DNA from 3 places in the Amycolatopsis sp. NPDC104863 genome. Region 3 is predicted to be linked to each of the others. Evidence: riboswitches for the same ligand, from Rfam matches in the RefSeq annotation. Region 3 holds a riboswitch; each other region holds the start of a gene.

Region 1 (4,320 bases), on a different contig from region 3:
GTGGTTCGGCGCTGCCCGCGTTGGCGTTCGCGGTCTGCGTGCTGGTGGTGGCGGATCCGGCGATGGCCACGGACTTCGGGTTCGCGCTGTCGGTGTTCGCCACCGCCGGGCTCGTGCTGCTCGCGCCTCGCTGGGCGGCCGCGCTCGTCCGCCTCGGCGTTCCGCCGGGGTTCGCCGAAGGGCTGGCGATCCCGCTGGCGGCGTTCCTCGTGACTGCGCCAGTGATCGCGGGCATGGCGGGCTCGGTGAGCCTGGTTTCGGTGCTGACCAACGTCCTCGCGGCACCGGTAGTGGCTCCGGCGACCGTGCTTGGCGTGCTGGCGACGGTCACCGGTCCCTGGTGGCCGGGCGCGGGGAAGGTCTTGGTGCACCTGGCCGATCCGGAGGCACGCTGGCTGATCACGGTGGCGCGGCACGGCGCACGAGCCCCGGGCGCGACAGTCGCGTGGCCCGGCGGCTGGGCCGGCGGCCTGCTCGCCGCCGGTGTGCTCCTCGTGCTGGTGCTGGCCGCCCGCCACCGGCGGATCCGGCTGCTCATGGCCGTGCTGGTCGTCGGCGCGCTGCTGGTGCTCGTGCCGGTCCGGGTGATCGCGCCGGCGTGGCCACCGCGCGACTGGGCGATGGTCGAATGCGACGTCGGGCAGGGTGACGCGGTCGTCCTGGCGACCGCCGAGCCCGGGCGGGCGATCGTCATCGACACCGGACCCGAGCCGGGACCGGTCGACGAGTGCCTGCACCGGCTCGCCGTCGACCGGATCCCGTTGGTGGTGCTGAGCCACCTGCATGCCGACCACATCGGCGGGCTCGCGTCGGTCTTCGACGGCCGCGCGGTCGGTGGCATCGCCGTCGGGCCGGGGCGCGCGCCGGAGTGGGCGTGGCGGCAGGTCGCCGCGGAGGCGGCCCGCCAGTCCGTGCCCCTGGTCGAGCTGAACCCGGGGGAGCGGCTGGACTGGCCCGGGCTCTCACTCGACGTGCTCGGCCCGCGCTACGTCCCGGCCCGTGCAGCCGGGCAGGACGGCACCACGATCAACAACAGCTCGGTGGTCCTCCGGGCGCAGACAGCAGCCGGTCGGATGCTCCTGACCGGCGACGTCGAACTGGCCGCGCAGGCGGATCTCCTGGCCGACGTCGCAGACTTGAAAGCGGAGGTGCTGAAGGTCCCACACCACGGCTCGCGGTACTCGCTGCCGTCGTTCCTCGCCGCGGTGGCGCCGCGGGTGGCGTTGGTCAGCGTGGGCGCGGGCAACACCTACGGGCATCCCAGCAAGTCCACAATGGACACTCTGGTGGCGTTGGGCGCACGGGTGACCCGGACGGACCAGGACGGAGACACCGCCGTGGTAGGCGAACCGGCGGGCCCGGCGGTCTCACGCCGGGGCGAGCCCCGCGGCCCACCGCGCCGATGAGCCGGGGCGAGCCACGCGGCCCGCCCCGGCACACCGCCGGGCGAAGATCAGTACCCGAGCGCCTTGTTCACCGCGGCGGCCGACGGCGGGAGGACCGCCTTGGGGCCCACGTGGTTCTCGATCGCGTCGAGGGTCTTGAGGCCGTCGCCGGTGATGAGGAGCACGGTCTCGGCGTCCGGGTCCAGCTTGCCCGTCTCGACCAGCTTCTTCGCCGTGGCGACGGTGACGCCACCGGCCGTCTCGGTGAAGATGCCCTCGGTGCGGGCCAGCAGGCGGATGCCTTCGACGACCTCTTCGTCGGAGACGTCCTCGATCGCGCCGCCGGTGCGGTTGACGATGTCGAGCACGTACGGGCCGTCGGCCGGGTTGCCGATCGCCAGCGAACGGGCGATCGTGTCCGGCTTCACCGGCTGGACGACGTCGTGGCCGCCGCGGAACGCGGCCGACACCGGCGAGCAGCCCGTGGCCTGGGCGCCGAACACCTTGTACGGGCTGGCGTCCACGAGACCGAGCTGACCCAGCTCGCGGAAACCCTTGTCCACCTTGGTGAGCTGCGAACCGGAGGCGATCGGCACGACGATCTGCGGCGGGATGCGCCAGCCGAGCTGCTCGGCGACCTCGAAGGCCAGCGTCTTCGAGCCTTCCGAGTAGTACGGCCGGACGTTCACGTTCACGAACGCCCACTTCGGGTGCTCACCGGCGAGCTCGGTGGCGAGGCGGTTGACGTCGTCGTAGTTGCCGTCGATGGCGATGAGGTCGCCGTCGTACACCGCGGTGGTGAGGATCTTGGCGCGCTCGAGGGACTTCGGGATCAGCACGACCGACCGCCAGCCGGCACGGGCGGCCGCGGCGGCCGTCGCGTTGGCCAGGTTGCCGGTCGAGGGACACGCGAGCACCTCGAACCCGAACTCGCGGGCCGCGGCCAGCGCGACGGCAACCACGCGGTCCTTGAAGGAGTGCGTCGGGTTGCCGGTGTCGTCCTTGACCCACACGCGCTTGAGGCCGAGCTCCTTGGCGAGGCGGTCGGCGCGCACCAGGCGGGTCGCGCCGGGCTCGGTGTTCGGGATTTCTTCGATGTTCGACGGAACCGGGAGGAGCTTCTTGTAGCGCCAGATGTTCTTGGGGCCGGCCTCGATGTCTTCGCGGCGGACGCGGCCGAAGTCGTAGGCGACCTCGAGCGGCGAGAAGTCTTCGGCGGAGACGAACTCGGGGGCGAGCGGCTGCCGGTGGCCCTCTTCCTTCGACACCAGTTCGACGGCCGGTCCGAGATCCGGGGTCTTGGTGGTGGAGGTCGTGCCGAGGGTTGCGGTCATCGCGAGGTTCCTTTCCTCATCTGCCCCGCCGAAGCGGGCCGGAATTGGCACCGTGGTCGTCAGCTACCCCGCGATCGCGGGATGACGGGCTGTACGCCGGTTGCCGGGGCTTCGTCGGGCCGTTCCCTCTGCCCCTCTGGATGAGCGGTATTCGGTTGTCGGGGCGCGCCACAAACGCGCCGCCTCGAGCACACCGTACGACATGGCGTTCGGACCGTGCCATGGTGGCGGCTCCACATCACCGGAGCGGGCGCACGTTCGGAGAAGTGAGAGGATCCTCCGGTGACCGCGCAAGCCACCGCCCCGCCCCCGCTGCACCTGGTCCTGGGTGAGGAAGAACTGCTGATCGAGCGCGCCGTCCGCGAGACGCTGGCCGCGGCCCGCGCGATCGACGCGACCGCCGAGCTGACCCGCGTCCGGGTGTCCGATCTCACAGCCCCTGAGCTGGCCGAACTCGTCAGTCCCTCGCTGTTCAGCGAAGGGCGCGTGATCGTCCTGGAGTCGGCGCAGGACATCTCGCAGGAGCTGGCCGACGCCGTGGCGTCCTACCTGAAGGACCCGGCGGAGGGGGTCGTGCTGGTCGTCGTGCACACCGGCGGTGGCCGCAGCAAGGCCGGCAAGACGCTCCCGGCCGTGCTGAAGAAGGCCGGCGCCGAAGTCACGGAATGCCCGAAGATGACGAAGCCCGCTGAGCGGGAGCAGTTCGTGCGGCACGAGGTGCGCCGGGTGGGCGGCAAGATCGACCCGGCCGGTGTCGCCGCGCTCATCGACGCCGTGGGCTCCGACCTGCGGGAACTCTCCTCCGCCGCGACGCAGCTGGTCGCAGACACCGGCGGCGCGGTCGACGCCGAAGCGGTCCGGCGCTACCACCGCGGCCGCGCCGACGTCACCGGGTTCGCGGTCGCGGAGCGGGCGGTCAGCGGTGACCGCGCGGCGGCGCTGGAGTCGTTGCGCTGGGCGATGCAGCTCGGGGTCCCGCACGTCCTGGTCGCCGACGCGCTGGCTGACGCCGTCCGCACGATCGCCCGCGTCTCCGGCGCGGGCCGGGGCAACCCCAACCAGCTGGCCGGTGAGCTGGGCATGCCGCCGTGGAAGATCCGCAAGGCGCAGGGCCAGTCCCGGGGCTGGAACCAGGACGGGCTGGCCACGGCGATGCGGGTGGTCGCGCGGCTGAACGCCGAGGTCAAGGGCGTGGCGGCCGACCCGGGTTACGCGCTGGAACGAGCCGTGCTGGAGGTGGCGGCCGCCAAGGGCGACCGCTGACATGAAGAAAGCCCCGGCCGAGGCCGGGGCTTCTCCAGAAACAGCTTGCTCAGAGCGCGTTGACGCGCTTCGCGAGCGCCGACTTCTTGTTGGCGGCCTGGTTGGCGTGGATGACGCCCTTCGAGACGGCCTTGTCCAGCTTCTGGGCGGCGTCGCGCTGCAGCTCGGCAGCCTTGGCCTTGTCGCCGGCGTCGGCGGCTTCGCGGACCTTGCGGATCGCGGTCTTCACCGAGGACCGGATCGCCTGGTTGCGCTGACGCGCCTTCTCGTTCGTCGTGATGCGCTTGATCTGCGACTTGATGTTGGCCATAGGGCAACTCCTGTTTCACTCGGTGAGA
Region 2 (4,320 bases), on a different contig from region 3:
CCGTGCCCGCGGCCGCCGCGCACCGGGAGACCAAGCTGGACTGGACCAGTGCGCTGCTCAGCTGCGGCGGGATCGTGCTGCTCGTGCACGCACTGTCCGAAGTGGCCACTGAGGGCTGGAACTCCTTGGTGGTACTGGGTTCCCTGGCGGCGTCCATTGTGCTGCTCGGACTGTTCGTGCGCCGGCAGGCCCGGCACCCGCACCCGCTGCTGCCGCTCACGGTGGTGCGCGACCGCGCCCGCGCCGTCGTGTACCTGACGATCGGGGCGGCGTCGTTCGGCGCGTTCGGGATGTTCCTGTTCCTGACCTACCAGCTGCAGGTCGTGATGGGGTACGGCGCGCTGGCCGCGGCGCTGGCGTTCCTGCCGACGCTCGGCGCGAACATGCTGACGTCCACGCAGGTGTCGAGCCGGCTGCTGGCCCGCGTCGGCCCGCGGCCGCTGCTGGCGGGCGGGCTGTTCGTGCTCGGCTGCGGGCTCCTGCTCGCCACACGGCTGACGCCGGACGCGTCGTACGTCGCGGTGATCCTGCCGATGCAGCTGCTGCTGGGGGTCGGCGCCGGGCTGAGCATGCCGGTGGTGCTGAACGTCGCGACCCGCGGGGTCGGCGCGCGTGACGCGGGCGCGGCGTCGGCGTTCGTGACGACGTCACAGCAGGTGGGGGCCTCGCTCGGGACGGCGGCGCTGAACACGATCGCCACCGCGGCGGCGGCCGGGCTGACCACGCCGGCGGCGATCGTCCACGGTTACACGACGGCCGCGGCCTGGGCGGCGGGCCTCATCGGCGCCGCGGCACTCACCGCGTTGCTGGTCCTGCCTCGCGGCACCCGCTGACCAGAGCCGCCCCCCTGCGGCGCAGGGGGGCCGCTGCAGGTCAGGCGGCCGCGACACCCTGGGGGCCGCGAGCCGTGTGCGTGACGTGGCCACCGCGCTCGGTGACCCACGCGAGGGCCGCGTCGGCGCGCTCGCCGCGGACGCCGAGGCGGAAGCGGCCGACCGGGGTGTCGCCGATCCGGGTCAGGCCGCCGCCGATGGTGGCGAACTCGACGTCGAACCGGCCCGCCGCCTCGGGCAGCAACGCGCCGACCGACGCGAAGCCGACCAGCACGACGTCGACCGAGCGGTCGTAACGCGCGCCCTGCGAGCGGGGGGTCTCGATGGCCGGCAGCAGCGCCTGCGCGGTGCGGCTGGCGGGGTTGGAGATCAGGTCGAGCACCGTGCCGCGCTCGACGACCGTGCCGTCCTCCAGCACCGCGACGTCGTCGCAGACCCGGCGGACCACCCCGGCGTCCGGCGTGGTGACCACCACGGTGACCCCCAGCTCGGACCGGGCCCGGTCGAGCACGGTGAGCACCGCGCCGGCCTCCTCCGGGTCGACACCGGCGGTCGGGTCGTCCGCGAGCAGCACGGCGGGGGCCGCCGCGAGCGCCTTCGCGACCGCGACCCGGCGTAGCTGACCGACGGACAGTTCCGAGGGGCGCTGCGCGGCGCGCGGCGTCAGGCCGACGAGGTCGAGCAGGGAGCCGACCCGGCTGCGGCGCTGCGGGCCGTCGACCCCGAGCTGCTCCAGCGGGGAGGCGATGTTGCCGGCGATGGTGCGCTCGGCGATCAGCTCCGGCTTCGAGCCGACGATCCCCAGCTGGCGGCGGATCTCCCGCAGCCGGCGGCCGTCGAGGGTGCCGGTGTTGAGGCCGTCGAGCCGGACGACACCACGGTCGGGACGCTCCTGCAGCGCGATGCAGCGGGCGAGGACGGACTTGCCCGAACCGGCGGGACCGACCACGCCGAACAGCGAGCCGGCCTGGACGTCGACGCTCACGTCGCGCAGGGCGACGACCGAGTTTCCGTTGGTGGCGAAGGATTTGGACAGGTTTTCGACGGTGATCACGAAGGCTCCAGAAAACGGGGCGCGCTCACTCGGAGGCGCCCGGCCGCATGCGAAATCCGTCCTCTATGGACGGTGCGAGAAGAAGAGGTGGACCGGCTCGGGAAAGCTCAGTTGGAGCGTCGACATGCGGTCACGGAGCGGCGGCCTTCGTCGACTACGCGACGCCTGGTCAGCAGCAGGGGGCGAGCTACCCTCTTCATCGGAAACGGCCTCCATCGGTCCTGGCGGTAGCACCTGCCCTGTGGAGGGTGGTTGCTGCGACTTCGGCGAGCCAGGTCTCTCAGTCGCTCGGGATGGACATACTGAGTAAACCGATCCCGCAGAGCGAACGCAAGCCCGTTGGCCCAGATCACACGACTGGCGGCGTCCGGATGGCGAGACGCGCACGCCGGGAGACGTCGGCGAGCACCCTGCCGGTTGACATCCACAGTGGACGTCGCCCGGGGCTAGCGGGCGGCGGCGAGCCGGGCGAAGTCGTGGACGTCGAGCTGCTCGCCGCGCGTCTTCGGGTCGATCCCGGCGGCCGCCAGCAGCTCGCCGGCGCGCTCGGCCGAGCCCGCCCAGCCCGCCAGCGCGGCCCGGAGCGTCTTCCTGCGCTGTGAGAAAGCGGCGTCGACGAGCCCGAAGAGCCGCTCCCGGTCGTCGGACGCCGGCGCGTCGCCGCGCTCGAAGGCGACGAGCGCGGAGTCGACGTTCGGTACCGGCCAGAACACCGAGCGTGGCACCGCGGCGACCTTGCGCGCCGGGCCGTACCAGGCGAGCTTGACGCTCGGCACGCCGTAGATCCGGCTGCCCGGGCCGGCCGCCATCCGGTCGGCGACCTCGGTCTGGACCATCACGAGGCCGGAGGTGAGCGACGGCACTTCGGCGAGCAGGTGCAACACGACCGGCACAGCGACGTTGTAGGGGAGGTTGGCGACGAGGGCGGTCGGCGCCGGCAGCTCGGCGTCGGTGACGCGCATGGCGTCGGCCTCGAGGACGGTGAGCCGCTCGGCGGCGTCCGGCCCCCGCTCGGCGACGGTCTTCGGCAGCCGTTCGGCGAGCTTGGGATCGATCTCGACGGCGACGACCCGCGCGCCGGTGGCGAGCAGCCCCAGCGTCAGCGACCCGAGGCCGGGCCCGACCTCGAGCACGACGTCGTCCGGACCGACCGAGGCGAGCTCGACGATCCGGCGGACGGTGTTGGGATCGTGCACGAAGTTCTGCCCGAGCTTCTTCGTCGGCCGCACGTCGAGTTCGGCCGCCAGCCCGCGGATCTCGGCAGGTCCCAGCAGTTCAACCACCGGCCGAGCTTACCGATGGGCCATCTCGCGCCCCCGGACGGTCGGTTCGCGGTGATCGAGGACGGAACTCACGTGATCAGGAGCGGAACTCGCGTGATTGAGCGCGGAACTCGCGTGATTGGAGGGGCATCTCGCGTGATTGAGCAGGCATCACGCGTGACTGGGCGGGCATCGGGTGTGATGCCCCGCCAATCACAGGTGATGCCCCTCCGGACACGCGTGATGCCCCTCGGCGCACGCGAAAAGGCCCCCGTCCGGGGAGGACGGGGGCCGGTTCGGGAGTTCGTCAGGCCTTCTTGCCGCAGACCGGCCAGGCGCCGTAACCGCCGCGGGCGTCGCGGACCTTCTCGGCCACCGAGATCTGCTGCTCGCGCGTCGCCTGGCTCGGCAGCGCCGCGTACTGGGAGCCGCCGTAGGCGTTCCAGGTCTGCTTGTCGAACTGGAGGCCGCCGTAGTAGCCGTTGCCGGTGTTGGTGGCCCAGTTGCCGCCCGACTCGCACTGCGCGATGCGGTCCCACGAGGACGCGTCGCCGATGACCGGGTTCGCCGGCTTCTTCGTGCCGACGTGGATGATCTTCGGCTTGGCCTCCGTGATGACCTGCTCGGAGACGCTCTCGCGCGAGACCTCTTTGCCGTTCTTCTGCGTGACCTTGTAGGTCACCATCTTCTCGCCGGGCGTGCCGGGGTCCTCGACCTCGGTCTTGCCCTTCTCGAGGTTCGGGTCGTCGACCTTCTGCTCGGGCGGGTCGATGGTCTCCTTCTGGACGACCGTCGAGACGCCGGTGCGGCTGATGTGCACCTCGGCGCCGTCGGTCAGCTTGACGTCCAGACCACCTTCGGCGGCGTCCTCCGGGCCCAGGGTGAGCTTGTACTCGCCCAGGAACTCCTTCGTGGTGACCGCGGTCGTCTTGACCGGCTTCGGCGCGTTCGCGCCGTCGTACAGCGTGATGTTCTTGAGGGTCTTGATCTCGACGGTGGCGCCCTGGAGGGGCAGCTCGCCGTCCTTCGCCATCGACATCCACGTGCCGGGCTTGTCCATGCCGGTCATGCCGAGCTGGCTGAGCGCCTCACCGAGGTGGGTCGCGCGGACCCAGGAGGTGTGCTCCGCGCCGTCGACGATCATCTTCAGCTGGCGGCCGCGCTCGAGCTT
Region 3 (4,320 bases):
CTGCGCTCGTAGGCGGCCAGCACCAGCAGTCCCAGGGCCGCGACGAGCGCGCCCCGGACGTCGCCGGGCAGCCGCAGCTCCACGGCGCCGAGCAGGTCGAGCAGCGGGACGGTGGCGAGCGCGGCCAGGGTGCCGAGCACGAACCGGACGGGCCGCGGCGGGGTGCCGGCGCGGCGCAGGTGCAGCCAGTACCAGCCGGCGACGGCGAGCACCACGCACGCGAGGCCGGCGAGCCAGCCGAGCCCCGCGGGCGGCACGACGTTCGTCGCGTAGACGTCGGTGGAGTACCACCCCGTGCCCCCGACCCCGCCGGTGCCGAGCCCGACCCCGGACAGGTCCTGGGGCAGCTCGTAGGCGCGCGAGTGCACGAACTGGCCGGCCTCCGGCGTTTCCGGGACCAGGGCGACCACCGCCATCACGAGCTGCGCGAACCCCAGTGCGGCCAACGGGAACCAGTAGTCGCGCGATCTCCCCATCGGGGCAGGATAGCGCCCGCCAGCAGGACGCCGGCCGAGATCAGCACACCGGGCAGGTCCGCGACGAGGACGGCGACCGCCCCGGAAAGCACGGCGGTGGCGAGGATAAACGGACTGCGTTCCCACCCCGCGACGACGGCGAGGCCGAGCGTCGCGAGGATCGGGCCCCGGGCCGTGGCGTCGAGGCCGAACCAGCTGTAGGCGAGCAGATCCAGCAGCGGCACCGCGAGCACGACGCCGGCGGCGGCCAGCACTGCGGCTTTCGCGCCGAGCCGCCGGGCGTACCCGGCGACCACCGCGAGGAACGCGGCGATGAGCGCCCACTGCCAGGCCACCCCGATCCCACCGCGGTAGGCGATCACCGTGTCGGAAATACTGAGGAACTGCTGCGGGCCACCGTGGTCGTCGACGGTGAGCCCGAAAACACTCTGGTACGACGGCGCGGCCGGCGCGAAGTGCGACGCCAGCTCGGCGGTCACGGCCGAGCGGCGGAACAGCTCGACCGTGACCAGGACCAGCTCGGCAAAACCGAGCAGTGCCAACGAAACCCCGTGCCTCCCCATCGGCCCAGGCTAGCGCTCAGCAGAACGGCGGCAGCTCCCGCGGGTCGCCCACCGGCGCCCAGCGGCCGTCCACCTTCGTGTACTCCCAGCGCGCGCCGCGGGCGACGATCTGGCGCAGCGCCAGCACCACGCGGTCGACGTGCTCCTCGGTGCTGCCGAGGCCGAGGCTGACGCGCACCGCCTGCCGGCCGTCACCGCCGGCGACACCGATGAGCCGCTTCGCCGCGATGTGGGCGCAGAACGCACCGTCGCGCACGCCGATGCCGTACTCGGCCGACAGCACGGCCGCGAGCCAGCCGGGGTCGAAGCCGTCGACGACGAAGCTGACCGTGCCGACGCGGTCGACCGGCGCGTCGAACAACCGCAGCTCGGCGCAGCCGGGGATGCTCTCCAAACCCTTGCGCAGCCGGGTGAGCAGGGCCTGCTCGTGCGCTTCGACCGCGGCCCAGTTGCGGCTCAGGGTTTCGCAGGCGACATCGAGCGCGTACACGCCGACAGTGTTGGGCGAGCCCGCTTCGTGGCGCTCGGGCCCGTCGTTCCAGACCACGGCGTCGTCGGTGACGAGCTTGGTCGCGCCGCCGCCGGCGAGGTACGGCTGGGCGGCGCGCAGCCAGTCGGCGCGGCCGATCAGCGCGCCGGCGCCGAATGGCGCGTACAGCTTGTGGCCGGAGAGGGCGACGTAGTCGACGTCCAGCTCCTTGATCGAGACGCGGCGGTGCGGGGCGAGCTGGGCGGCGTCGAGCGCGATGCGGGCGCCGTGTTTCCGTGCCACCGCGGCGATTTCGGCGACCGGGAGCAGCTCACCGGTCACATTGGACGCTCCGGTGACGACCACCAGGCGCGGTCCTTCGGGGCAGCCGGCGAGCGCTTCGTCCACAGCGGACACCGCGGCGAGGCGGGTGCGCGGGGTCGGGATCCGCCGGACGTGCGGGCCCCGCCACGGAAGCAGCGCCGCGTGGTGCTCGGTGTCGAACACGACCACCGAGGTGCGCGGCGGGAGGCTGCGGGCGAGCAGGTTGAAGGAGTCCGTGGTGTTGCGCGTGAACACGACGGTGTCGGTCCGGCGCGCGCCGACAAACCGGCGCAGGGTGTCACGGGTGCGCTCGTAGAGCTTCGTCGACACCTGCGACGCGAAGCCCGCGCCGCGGTGGACGCTGGCGTACCAGGGCAGGAACTCGTCGACGGCGCCGCGGACGGCCTCCAGGCACGGCGCGCTCGCCGCGTGGTCGAGGTTGGCGTAGCCGATCTCGCCGCCGGTGACGAGCGGGACCCGCAGCGACGCGCCGGCGACGGCCGGGATTTCCTGCGGGACAACGGTTTCGACGAGCTCGACGGGAGCGACGGTGCTGGTGCGGTCGATGGCGAGAGTCATCGGTGCCTCCTCGGCAGTCCGGGGGACCCCGGCGAGGGGCCCGCGCTTGCCCGTCGCACGACGCGACCGGCCCGGTCTTCACCCGGGGCACCCCACCGCGGTAGGAGGGTTGCCGGCCAGCAAGCCGGGGCTTGACGCTGGCACTCATGACCTGGCTCGAAGGTAACCGAAACCGGACGCGGCGGCCAACCCCCGGTTCGCATTCTGAGACGCCGCTCACAGGACTGCGCAGGATGCGAGAAGGGTCAGAGCTTCGCGCGGAAGTGGCCCGGCAGCTGCGTGACGGCGTTGTCCGCGAGGTGCGTCGCGGTGCCCTGGTACTGCTCGGATCCGGCGGTGAAGCGCCAGCCGCCCAGGGTCTTCCCGTCGACCGGCTCGCCGTGGGCCGCGGCGACCGCCGTCGAAACCTCGGCGAAGGACTTGCCGTCCCAGTTCGCCGCCGGGGCGTCCGGCAGCGTCCAGAGCGTGAAGTGGACGTGCGCGCCGGTGCTGCTGCCGCCGCACGGGAGCGCGTTGCCGGTCGAGCCGAGCTCGGCCCCGGCCTCGACCTGCTCACCGTCGGTGACCTTGATGGCCTCCATGTGGTAGTACCCGGTCCGCCAGCCGCCGGCGTGGTCGATGGTCACCCAGTCGCCGCCCGCGCAGTGCTGGAGGTGCACGGTGCCGGCCAGCGGGGCCCGCACGGTGCGGTCGGCCGGGCTGAAGTCGACGGCGTTCTTGACCCCGGTGCTGCCGTCGTCGGAGTGGATGCCGGCCGAGTACACCTGCTGGCCCGCCTTGAACGGCAGGGCCAGGGCCGGGAACGGCGCCACTTCGGCGCTCGCGGCCGGCGCGGCGAGCAGCCCGCAGGCGGCGGTCATCACGGCGGCCAGAACCGCCCCACGAACATGCAGCTTCGTCACCGTGCGTACTCCTTTGGCTGTTCACTCACCCATTCGAACTAACCGGATCGAGCGCACAGTAGGCCAAAGGTTGGATCACTGGGAAGATCACACGGCGTTTTTATGCCCGACGATCACCCTCACGGAAAAAGATCACCAGGTCAGCACGAGAACCGGACAAGGACCGGACAAGACGCAGGCCAGCGCCAGCCCAGTCGTCCGATCGATCACGGACCGGCCACGACCACGAACGGGCTAACGGCCCGACTCGCCCTTCCAGCGGGCCAGGCGCCCGGCCCGGTCCACCGCGCGGAGCCGGCGTTCGACGGTGTCGCGGACGACGCTCGTCGTGACGACCAGCAGCTGGTCGTGCTCCTGCAGCCGGCTCGTCTTCTGCGGGGTGAAGCCGGCGCCTTCGCGCACGACCAGGCTGACCGTCGCCCCGACCGGCAGGCGCAGCTCGGACAGGTACACGCCGTGCAGCTTCGACCCGGGCTGGATGCGGACCTGCAGCAGCTCGGCGCCCAGCTCGTCCAGCGGCGCGGAGTCGACCTCGATCTCGTGCGGCTCGGACTTCTTGGACAGCCCGAGCCAGCGCGCGAGCGGCCCGAGCGTCGCCCCCTGGAGCAGCGTCAGCACGATGACCAGCACGAACACCGCGTCGACCAGTCGTTGCGCGCCCGGCAGCCCCTGCGAGAGCGGGATCATCGCGAGCACGATCGGCACCGCGCCGCGCAGCCCGGCCCACGACAGGAACACCTGTTCCCGCCACGGCAGCTTGAACGGCAGCATCGACAGCACGACGGACACCGGCCGGGCCAGCAGCAGCACGACGGCGCCCGCGACCAGGCCCGGCACCAGCGTCTCGAGCAGCCGGCTCGGTGAGGCGAACAGCCCGAGCAGCACGAACAGCCCGATCTGCGCCAGCCAGCCGAGCCCTTCGGCGAACGACAGCGTGTCCGAGCGGTGCGGCAGCCGCGAGTTGCCGAGCACCAGCGCGGCGACGTAGGTGGCGAGCAGCCCGGACG

What was found. Region 3 has a riboswitch for S-adenosylmethionine ahead of ACZ63J_RS40115 (aminotransferase class V-fold PLP-dependent enzyme). Riboswitches for the same ligand answer to the same signal wherever they lie in the genome.
Region 1: another riboswitch for S-adenosylmethionine. It lies ahead of thrC (threonine synthase); the one in region 3 lies ahead of ACZ63J_RS40115 (aminotransferase class V-fold PLP-dependent enzyme).
Region 2: another riboswitch for S-adenosylmethionine. It lies ahead of ACZ63J_RS26520 (methionine ABC transporter ATP-binding protein); the one in region 3 lies ahead of ACZ63J_RS40115 (aminotransferase class V-fold PLP-dependent enzyme).

What each region holds. Positions count from the first base shown of each region.
Region 1 covers NZ_JBVJOW010000006.1:194,668-198,987, forward strand. Annotated here, with positions in the region: gene ACZ63J_RS31570 (DNA internalization-related competence protein ComEC/Rec2) at 1-1,406, shown strand, start outside; gene thrC (threonine synthase) at 1,454-2,719, opposite strand; SAM riboswitch class I at 2,733-2,866, opposite strand; gene holA (DNA polymerase III subunit delta) at 3,002-3,982, shown strand; gene rpsT (30S ribosomal protein S20) at 4,032-4,292, opposite strand.
Region 2 covers NZ_JBVJOW010000004.1:1,022,188-1,026,507, reverse strand. Annotated here, with positions in the region: gene ACZ63J_RS26525 (MFS transporter) at 1-833, shown strand, start outside; gene ACZ63J_RS26520 (methionine ABC transporter ATP-binding protein) at 874-1,887, opposite strand; SAM riboswitch class I at 2,081-2,187, opposite strand; gene rsmA (16S rRNA (adenine(1518)-N(6)/adenine(1519)-N(6))-dimethyltransferase RsmA) at 2,334-3,170, opposite strand; gene ACZ63J_RS26510 (transglycosylase family protein) at 3,457-4,320, opposite strand, start outside.
Region 3 covers NZ_JBVJOW010000009.1:308,857-313,176, reverse strand. Annotated here, with positions in the region: gene ACZ63J_RS40125 (hypothetical protein) at 1-476, opposite strand, end outside; gene ACZ63J_RS40120 (hypothetical protein) at 416-1,039, opposite strand; gene ACZ63J_RS40115 (aminotransferase class V-fold PLP-dependent enzyme) at 1,056-2,411, opposite strand; SAM riboswitch class IV at 2,449-2,563, opposite strand; gene ACZ63J_RS40110 (M23 family metallopeptidase) at 2,657-3,313, opposite strand; gene ACZ63J_RS40105 (potassium/proton antiporter) at 3,548-4,320, opposite strand, start outside.